3 regions of the Actinopolymorpha sp. B11F2 genome follow, and region 3 is predicted to be linked to each of the others. Evidence: riboswitches for the same ligand, from Rfam matches in the RefSeq annotation. Region 3 holds a riboswitch; each other region holds the start of a gene.
What was found. A riboswitch is a leader RNA that binds a small molecule or an ion and turns the genes downstream of it on or off. The one in region 3 is predicted to bind thiamine pyrophosphate.

Region 1 (3,267 bases), on a different contig from region 3:
TACCCGGGCGACGAGGACAACGGCGAGATGTCGGCCTGGCAGGTGTTCAGCGCCCTCGGCCTCTACCCCCTGCAGGTGGGCAGGCCGGCGTATGCCATCGGCTCGCCGCTCTTCACCAGGGCCACCATCCATCTCGAGAATGGCCGCCGCGTGGTCGTCAGTGCACCCGGCAACGGCCCGGACACTCCCTACGTACAGTCGTTGACCGTCAATGGTGAGGCGTACGACGCGACGACGCTCCCCCACGACCTGCTCGCCGAGGGAGCGGTGCTGGAGTTCGTGATGGGCCCACGACCGTCCACGTGGGGCACGGATCCGCGCAGCGCGCCGCCGTCACTGACGACGACCGGCGCCCTGCCGCAACCCCTCGTTGACATCACGACTGCTGGCGAGGTCACCGCCGGCCCGGGGATCGTGGCGGCGCGGTTGTTCGACGACACGGCGAGTGTCGATGTCGGGTTCGACCGACCCGACGCCTGGGTGCAATGCGAGGTTGACAGCGCGACACAGGTCGAGCTCTACACCCTCACCTCGGCATCCGTGGGACGTGATCCGAGCGCGTGGGTGGTCAAGGGCTCGCGAGACGGTGTGCGGTGGGACGTGCTCGACACGCGTACGGACGAGGAGTTCCGGTGGCGCTCGCAGACCCGGGTGTTCGCCCTCGCACGCCCGGCGGCCTGCACGCACTACCGGTTCGAGTTCACCGGCGGCGACGGCAAGCCGTTCGTCCTTGCCCAGATCGAGCTCCTCGCCGAGCCGGCCAGGAGCGGATCGAACACTAGGATCGAGGCATGAGCGACCACGCCCGGACCGAACGCCAGGCGCTGGCCGACCTCCTCTTCGAGGTCGGTCCCGACGCCCCCACGCTGTGCGGTAGCTGGACGAGCAGCGATCTCGTGGCGCATCTCGTCATCCGGGAGAGCGACGTCGTGGCCGCGGCCGGCATGGTGATCGGCCCGCTGGCCCAGCGTACGAAGACGACGATGGACGCACTGGTGCGGCGACTCGGCTACACCGAGGTCGTCGACCGGTTCCGGAAGGGCCCACCTCGCTGGTCACCGATGCGGATCCATGGCATCGACGAGGCGGCCAACACGATGGAGTTCTACGTCCACCACGAGGACGTGCGCCGGGCCAGGCCGGACTGGGAGCAGCGCGAGTTGCCGGCCGACCTGGAGGAGGCACTGTGGCGCCGGGTCACCGGGCCGGGCCGGTTCCTGTTCCGCCGCTGTGCCGTCGGTCTACTCGTGGTCCGTCCCAACGGCTCCACCGTCCGCGTCCGCAACGGGGAGCCCACCGCCGTGCTCGCGGGAAAGCCGAGCGAGATCGCGCTCTACATGTGGGGACGCAAGGATGTCGCCCGGGTCGAGACCAGCGGACCTGACGCCGCCGTCGAGGCTCTCGCCCAGGCTCCGCTCGGTTTCTAGCAACGTGTCCTGACTGGTCGCGGGCGTCGTGCTAGCCTCCGGGTCAGGTCGCCGCATCGACGCGTCGACCCAGTGATGTAACCAGCGACAAAGCAGCAGACGACAGGGGAGCGCGGAAGCGCTGAGAGTGCGGGGCCACGCAAACTGGCACACCCGCAGACCCTCGAACCTGATCTGGGTAATTCCAGCGCAGGAAGTCGGTCTGTCCGGCCACGGCAACGTGACGTACGCACCTGACTCGCACCCCACGAGCAGGTGCGTTGTTGCGCCCGAACGGATCCGGCAGGACGCGGTCGCCCGTCATCTGCGTGAGCAGGCTCTGCGTGGGCAGGGTTCTGCACGAGCAGGGAGGGCAACGCCATGTCCCATGACTCCACCGAGACGCCGACCGGTCGCCTCGACTCCCCACCCACCACCCGCCTTCGCTGGCGGACGGTCGACATCATCGTGGCGGCCGTGCTCGCGGCCGCGTTCGGTGTGGTGTTCGCCGGGTGGAACGCACTGTGGGCCGCGACCGCTCCGGCGTTCACCTGGTTTCCGCCCGCCCAGGCGGTGCTCTACGGCATGTGGCTCGTTCCCGGTGTGCTCGGCGGCCTGGTCATCCGCAAGCCCGGTGCGTCTGTGTTCACCGAACTCGTCGCCGCCACCGTCTCGGTGTTCTTCGGCGCGCCCGCCCCGCTGATGATCGTGGTGTACGGGCTGGTGCAAGGTCTGGGCGCGGAGCTGGGATTCGCGGCGCTGCGCTACCGGTCCTGGCGGCTGCCGGCCGCGTTGGTCGCAGGTCTGACGGCCGGACTGGTACCAGCCGTCCTCGACAACGTCCTCTACAACGCCGCGTGGGCAGCGGCGTGGATGCTCGCCTACGGCGTCCTGGTCGTGGCCAGCACCGTCGCCCTGGCCGGAGTGGGTAGCTATGTGCTCGTGCGCGCGCTGGCCAGCACCGGTGTCCTCGCACCGTTCGCCGCGGGGCGCGAGCAGTCCACGACATGACACCGGCGCACCCAGCGGCCCTGGGCGTCCGCGCCCGCGCCTGGGGCTACCGCCATGCCGGTCGGCAGGCGTGGGCCGTCCGCGGGCTCGACCTCACCGTCGAGCCCGGGGAACGGATCCTGCTCGCGGGCGCGTCCGGCGCGGGCAAGAGCACACTTCTCACGGCCCTTGCCGGCCTCCTCGACCCCGAACAGGCAGGCGAGGTCGAGGGCGCCCTCACCGTCGGCGGGGCTCCGCCGAGGGAGGTACGGGAGCGGGTCGGCATCGCGTTCCAGGATCCGGAGAGCCAGCTGGTCATGGCCCGGGCCGGCGACGACGTGGCGTTCGGGTTGGAGAACCGCGGAGTGCCGACACCCGCGATCTGGCCGCGGGTCGAGGAGGCGCTGAAACTCACCGGGTTCCCGTACGACCGGGACCAGCCCACCGGTCAGCTGTCCGGTGGCGAGAAACAGCGCCTGGTCCTCGCCGGCGTCATGGCGCTCGCTCCCGCCCTCCTGCTGCTCGACGAACCCACGGCGAACCTCGACCCGGACGGCGCCGCCCTCGTGCGTACGGCGGTCGAACGGGTCGTCGCGGCTCGCGGCAGCACCCTGATCGTCGTCGACCACCGGGTGGACGACTGGCTGCCGCTCGTCTCCCGGGTGGTGGTCCTGCGCGCCGGCGGCGGCGTCCTCGCCGACGGTGAACCGGCGCAGGTCTTCGCCACCCAGGGCGAGAGGCTGGCCGCCGCAGGGGTGTGGGTTCCAGGGCACCGGCCACCTCGGCGGCCCTCACCCGAACCCGCCACCGAACCGCTGCTGGCAGCGGAGGGGCTGACCCACACCTATCCCGCCGCCAGCCGGCCCGCGCT
Region 2 (3,267 bases), on a different contig from region 3:
ACACCGGTTCGCCGTGCACGATGGCCCGCACGGTGCGGGTCAGGCCCTCGCCGGACGACAGGTGGGCGCGGAGAATCTCGCCGCGGACGGGTCTCACGTATCGCCGCTGTGGCACCTGGTCGGGCAGGGCGTAGCCAGTGGCGACGAGCACGGCGTCGGCCGAAATGGTGCGGCCGTCGTCGGTCAGGACACCGTCCACCGAGGCGGAGGCGGTCGACGGCGTGGCTCGGCAGCGTTGGATGCGACGGTCCAGCAGCGCGAGCAGTGCCGCGGCGACCTTGCGCGGGTTCACGCTGTGGTCGTCGGGAAGCGAGGCTCCGCCACCGGCCCGGGCCGACAGCGTCGGCTCGCACTGCCGCAGCTCGCGCCGGCTCAGCTCCTCGAACGCGATGCCATGCTTGGCAAGCACGTCGAGTGTCCGGCGTACCACCTGTAGGTCATCGTGGTCCTGGCCGACCAGGAGTGTGCCGTGGCGGCGATAGTCGACATCGTGTCCCGACGTGGCCTCCAGCCAGGCGGCGTACTCCGGCCACAGCCGCGCGCTCTCCACGCCCAGGCGTAGGAGGTCCTCGTCACCGTGCCACGCCTCCCCGGCAGGGGACAGCATCCCGGCCGCGGCGTGCGTCGCACCGGATGCCGGCGCGGGGTCGAAGAGGCGCACGTCGTGACCGGCCCGCATCAGCTCGGCGGCGCAGGCGAGGCCGATGATCCCCCCGCCGATGACCGCGACCTTCATCGAGCGAGGGCGGTCGTGGCCTCCTCGTCTCCGGTACGCCATCGATGGGTACGAATGGCCGCAGCGATCTCGGCGGCTGCGGCTCCGGGGTCATCGGCCTGCGCGAGCGCGGCGATGACGGCGACGCCGTACGCACCGGCCCGCATCACCTCGGGTACCCGGTCGAGAGTGATGCCGGAGATCGCGATTGCGGGCAGGACCTTCGCCACGTCGGCAAGGGTGTGCAGCCCGATCGGGTCGGGAAGCCCCTGCTTGCTCGTGGTGAGGTAGATGGGGCCGACACCGACGTAGTCCGCGCCCTCGGCCTTCACCTGGCGCGCATGTTCGGCGTGGCGGCAGGTGCCGCCCACGAGGAATCCGGCGGGTGCGAGGCGGCGGGCGTGCCAGACCGGCAGGTCGTCGAGACCGACGTGCACACCGTCGGCTCCCGCGGCAAGCGCAACGTCAAGCCGGTCGTTGACGATCACCTTCGCCCGGTCGGCAACCCGGGCGACAACCTCGGCGGTCAGGTCCAGCAGCTCGCGGTCAGTGAGATTCTTCGCGCGAACCTGAATCGCATCGACACCGGCATCAACGACAGCTTCGATCGGCTGACCATTGAGGGTCGCAGAGTTGGTGATGCAGTGGAAACGGGGCAGCACGGGCGCTCCTCACTTCCTTCGCCGGAATTACCCGGATCAGGTTCAACGGTCGGAGCGGCGTCAGCTCCCTCTCAGCCCGCTGCCAGCGAGCACCCGCGTGGAGGTATGACCTTAGCAGGCCACGCGCGTCACCATTGTGCGAATGACACAACTCTTCACGACGGCGTTGGGGGCCTAACCTGACCTACCGGGTGACCGCGTGATCTATGGCTGTGGTGGCGAGTTTGCGGCTGATCGCGGAGGCGGCCGCGCGGACGGCGGGTGCGATGGTCGGTGTGGAAATGTGGTCCGTGCTGCCCGACAAGCTGAGTGCTGCGACGACCTGTTGGCGGTGCGTGATGCCGGCGGCGACCGAACGGGTGCCGATGGCGAACTCCTCGTTGTCGACGGCGAAAAGCTGCTTGCGGATGGTGGCGAGTTCGCGCCGCAACGCGGCCTCGCCCGTCAGCGAGTTCCGTGTGCGGCTGACCAAACCGTGCTCGCACATCACCTTCTCCAGCAGGTCTGGCACTGCGAAGGCGAGCAGCAGCTTGCCCGATCCTGTGCAGGTCAAGGGCTGCCGACCACCGACCCGGGTGTCGAGCCGGACGCTGCGACGTCCGGAGATCTTCTGCAGGTAGACAACGTCGGTGCCGTCGAGAATGGCGAGCTGCACGGTTGCATGGGTGATCTCGTACAGGTCCTGCATGTAGGGGAGGGCTGCGTCCCGGAGGCCGAGGCCTCGATGTTCGGCGCGTGACCCGAGTTCGAAGAGTCGAAGGCCGAGAGCGACTCCATCATCGATCGGCTGCAGCAGGCGTGTGGTGACCAGATCGGCGACGATGCGGTTCGCGGTCGCCTTCGGCAGCCTGGTGCGCTCGATGATGCGGGTGCGGGTAACCACCGGCCCGTCGGATCCGACGGTTTCCAGGATCGACAGTACCTTCTCCAGCATGGATCGCGGGCTCGCAGCGTGACTCATTCAATGAGCCTATGTCTTCCACGGAACGGCCGCTGAGCTTAGCGTTCGGCAGATAATCACGACGACCGACCTGCCGAGCGTCCGGACGATCTGCCAATCCTGGAACGAGATGTCGTCCGGATACTCCGTCCTCGACGCGGACGACAAGGTCCTGCTGCTGAAGACAACTGAATCCACCGACCCGATTGTCGGCACCGTCTGGGAACTTCCCGGCGGAGGCATCGAAGCGGGCGGGGGTTGGGCCGATGCCGCCGGTCGCGAGCTGCACGACGAGACCGGCCTCACCACCGACGCAACCCACCTGAGTGAGCCGGCCTGGCAGCGAACAGCCACCTACCGCTACCGCGGTCACCGACGCCTGCAGCACGAACGAGTAGTAATGGTTCGCCTTCCAGAACGCCAGCCCCAGGTCAGCGGACGCAATCGGACCGACGACGAGCGGAACGACTGCATCGGATCGCGGTGGTGGCCGATCGAGGAGATCGTCAACAGCTCGGAACGGTTCTATCCCGGCCGCCTGCCGAGTCTGCTGCCCCGGGTCCTCAGCGGCCAGCCCGTCACCGAGCCGTTCGAACGCTGGCCCTGAAGCCGCGCTGTCACGAACCGCGCCCCGATCCCTGTCGCATCTACATCCGAACCGCTTGTGAGAAAGGTCAGCCATGCGTTCTCTTGTCGTCGACCATTCCGTACCCGGACACATCCGCCTCGGCGAGGCACCGGAACCGGAGCCGGGCCCGGCTCAGGTTCTGATCGACGTGAAGACGGCGTCGCTCAACTGTGGTGAGCTGGCTTATGCGCGCGGCGCTGCCGAGGAGGGCACCGTGCTGGGCTGGGACACGGCCGGCGTCGTACGTCGTGGCGCTGGTGACGGCTCCGGGCCGGCCGTCGGCACGCGGGTGGTCGGCTTCGCTGGGTCGGGCGGCTGGGCG
Region 3 (3,267 bases):
GGGCCGCCGCGGCCGGGTCCGGCCTCCCGCAGATCGCGCTGACGACAGCGATGCCGTCCACCCCGGTCGCCCGGACAGCGGCAGCGTTGTCGGTGTCGATCCCGCCGATCGCGACGACCGGCAAGGATGCTCCGCGGACGACCTCTGCCAGCGTGTCGAGGCCCATCGGAGCAGCGGCGTCGCCCTTGGTACGTTGCGGAAGGACCGGTCCGGCACCGAGGTAGTCGACGGCGCCCGCCGCCAGCTCACGCACCGCGGCGAGCTGATCCGGCCGCTGGATCGACAAGCCCACAAAGGCGTCTGGACCAAGGAGCGCCCGCGCGACCTCGACCGGAAGGTCCTCCTGCCCGACATGGACTCCGTCAGCACCCGCCGCTGCCGCAACGTCCGCGCGATCGTTGACGATCAGCGGGACGCCCGTCTCAGAGAGGGTTTCGCGCAGGCGACGGGCTAGGGCCACGAGCGCGCGGGCGTTCGCGTGGGTGTCGCGCAGCTGGACAGCCGTCACGCCACCAGTCACCGCGGCCAGCACGGTGTCAACCACACCTTGCGTACCGCCACACAACCTCGTGTCGGTGACGAGATAGAGCGAGAGGTCCAGGTGGCGCAACGGGATCACCTGTCAACGCAGCCTTGCGCCGGTACGGATACGGTCGCCGTCGACGGTGGCCAACTCGTCGATCAAACCCACCGCGAACGAACCAGGCTTGTCTGCCCGCGCCACCGCGTCCTCGGCCGCCAGCGTCAGGAACACGGTAGCCGTCACGGTGGCGAGAAGAGGATCGTCGACGACTGCGAGAAACCCTGCCGCCAGCGCGCCGAGCACACAGCCGACGCCAGTGACCTTCGTCATCAGGGGATGGCCGTTCTCGACACGGACGGTCCGCTCGCCGTCGGTGATCAGGTCGACAGCCCCACTCACGGCGACCGTCGCGCCGAACCTGCCGGCGATCGCGGTGGCCGCCGCGGCCGCGTCGTCCGGTCCGGCACTCGCGTCGACCCCCCGACCGCCGAGCTCTCCGGTGAGTGCGAGGACCTCCGAGGCATTTCCACGTACGACCGCAGGGGGATACAGCTCCGTCAACTCCGCGGCCAGGGCCGCCCGCCAGGGCAACGCACCCGCGGCCACCGGGTCGAGTACCCAGCGACCGCCGGCGTCACCCACCGCGACCACGGCGGCCCGCATACCGTCGGCGGATGCCGCCGTGACGGTCCCGATGTTGACGAGGACTCCGCCGGCCGCTCGGGCGAGCACGTCGGCGTCCTCCACCGCGTCAGCCATCGCCGGTGCCGCCCCTGCGGCGAGCAGGGCGTTGGCGGTGAATCCGGCCACGACAACGTTGGTGAGACAGTGCACAAGTGGAGTCCGGACGCGCAACCGCTCGAGCGCGTCGGCCATGTCGTCAGCTTTCACAGCAGCATCGGCTGCGGGCATCGCGACGTCCCTTCGCCAGCATGATCTGGATCAGGTTCCACGGGTGTGTTCTCAGCCCGAACGATCTACGGGCACCCCGCGTCACTGCCTTCGACCGTACCCGCTCGGCGGCGGGTATGCGACCCAGGTGTGCCGGTCAGCTGCCCTTGCGTTCGGTGATCTCCTGCGTCGCCTGGGGCAGGACCGTGTGCAGGTCACCGACGACACCGAAGTCGGCCATCTCGAAGATCGGCGCCTCGGCGTCCTTGTTGACGGCCACGATCGTCCGCGAGGTCTGCATGCCCGCCCGGTGCTGGATGGCGCCGGAGATGCCGGCCGCGACGTACAGCTGCGGCGACACTGTCTTGCCGGTCTGCCCCACCTGGTAGGCGTGTGGGTACCAACCGGAGTCGACCGCGGCCCGCGACGCCCCGACAGCGGCACCGAGCGCGTCGGCGAGTGCCTCGACGACGGCGAAGTTCTCCGCCGACCCGACGCCACGGCCGCCGGACACGACGATGGCCGCCTCGGTGAGGTCGGGGCGGCCGGTCTGGGTGCGTGCCGTGCGTTCGACGACCCGGGCCGTCTTCGCCTGGTCCGACACGGCGACGTCCAGCTTCTCCTCCACCGGTTGCGCAGGAGCCTGCTCCGGGGTGGCGGCGTTGGGCTTGACCGTGATGATCGGCGTGCCGCGGGTGACCTTCGCCTCGACGGTGTAGTTGCCGGCGAACACCGACTGGGTGGTGACCGGCCCGCCGCCGTTCTCGCCGGCTACCACGTCGACCGCGTCGGTGAGTACGCCGGCGTCGAGCTTGATCGCGAGCCGTCCCGCGATCTCCTTGCCCTCGGCGCTGGAGGTCAGCAGGATCGCGGCGGGCGTCGCGCGCTCCGCCACCAGGGCGAGGGCCTCCGCCTTGGGTGCCACGAGGTAGTCGGTCAGCTCGGGGTCTTCTGCGAGGTAGACCTTCTGGGCGCCGAAGCTCGCCAGGGTGTCCTTTGCGCGTTCGTACCCGCTGCCGATGAACACCGCGGCGGGATCGCCGAGGCGGCGGGCGATCGTCAGCAGTTCGGTGGTCGTCTTGCGGACGGCGCCGTCACTGTGGTCGACGAGGACGAGGATCTCTGCCATGCCGGAAGCCTTCCCCTATCTCTTTCCGCGCGCGTGCTTCAGACGAATCTCTTTCCGCGCGTGTGCTTCAGACGAACTTCTGCTCGGCCAGGAAGCCGACGAGTGCCCGACCGCCGTCGCCGTCGTCGGTGACGACCGTGCCCTGCTGACGTGGTGGGCGTTGTGTGTACGACGCGACCGCCGTCCTCGCCGCGCCCAACCCGACCTCCCCGGGGTCGACGCCGACGTCGGAGAGACTCCAGGTCTGCACCGGCTTCTTCTTCGCCGCCATGATCCCCTTGAACGACGGGTAACGGGGTTCGTTGGCCTGGTCGGTGACGGAGACGACCGCCGGCAGGGACGCCTCGACGATCTCGGTGGCGGTCTCGCCGTCCCGGCGGATCCGTACGCCGCCCTCCCCCACCTCGACGCTCGCGGCGAAAGTCACCTGCGGCAGGTCGAGGCGCTCGGCGAGCATCGCGGGAACGACCGACATGCCGCCGTCGGTCGAGGCCATGCCGCACAGAACGAGGTCGACAGGACCCTCCTCGCCGATCTTCGCCAGCGCCTTCGCGAGCACCAGGGACGTGGCCACCGCGTCTGAACCGTGCACCGCGTCGTCGGCGACGTGGACGCCGGCGTCCACGCCCATCTGCAGGGCCTTCTTCACCGCGGCGGCGGCGTCGGGCGGGCCGACCGCAAGGGCGGTGACCTCGGCGTCACCGGCCTCGGCGAGCGTCAACGC

Region 1: another riboswitch for thiamine pyrophosphate. It lies ahead of ABN034_RS01765 (ECF transporter S component); the one in region 3 lies ahead of thiM (hydroxyethylthiazole kinase).
Region 2: another riboswitch for thiamine pyrophosphate. It lies ahead of thiE (thiamine phosphate synthase); the one in region 3 lies ahead of thiM (hydroxyethylthiazole kinase).

Annotation. Positions count from the first base shown of each region.
Region 1 is NZ_JBEFTX010000001.1:382,114-385,380, forward strand. It holds gene ABN034_RS01755 (GH92 family glycosyl hydrolase) at 1-795, shown strand, start outside; gene ABN034_RS01760 (TIGR03085 family metal-binding protein) at 792-1,427, shown strand; TPP riboswitch at 1,522-1,640, shown strand; gene ABN034_RS01765 (ECF transporter S component) at 1,788-2,417, shown strand; gene ABN034_RS01770 (ABC transporter ATP-binding protein) at 2,414-3,267, shown strand, end outside.
Region 2 is NZ_JBEFTX010000006.1:332,268-335,534, reverse strand. It holds gene thiO (glycine oxidase ThiO) at 1-736, opposite strand, end outside; gene thiE (thiamine phosphate synthase) at 733-1,377, opposite strand; TPP riboswitch at 1,374-1,484, opposite strand; gene ABN034_RS14375 (IclR family transcriptional regulator) at 1,562-2,338, opposite strand; gene ABN034_RS14370 (NUDIX domain-containing protein) at 2,448-2,924, shown strand; gene ABN034_RS14365 (zinc-binding dehydrogenase) at 2,998-3,267, shown strand, end outside.
Region 3 is NZ_JBEFTX010000004.1:218,011-221,277, forward strand. It holds gene thiE (thiamine phosphate synthase) at 1-610, opposite strand, end outside; gene thiM (hydroxyethylthiazole kinase) at 623-1,435, opposite strand; TPP riboswitch at 1,426-1,524, opposite strand; gene ABN034_RS09895 (electron transfer flavoprotein subunit alpha/FixB family protein) at 1,572-2,543, opposite strand; gene ABN034_RS09900 (electron transfer flavoprotein subunit beta/FixA family protein) at 2,611-3,267, opposite strand, start outside.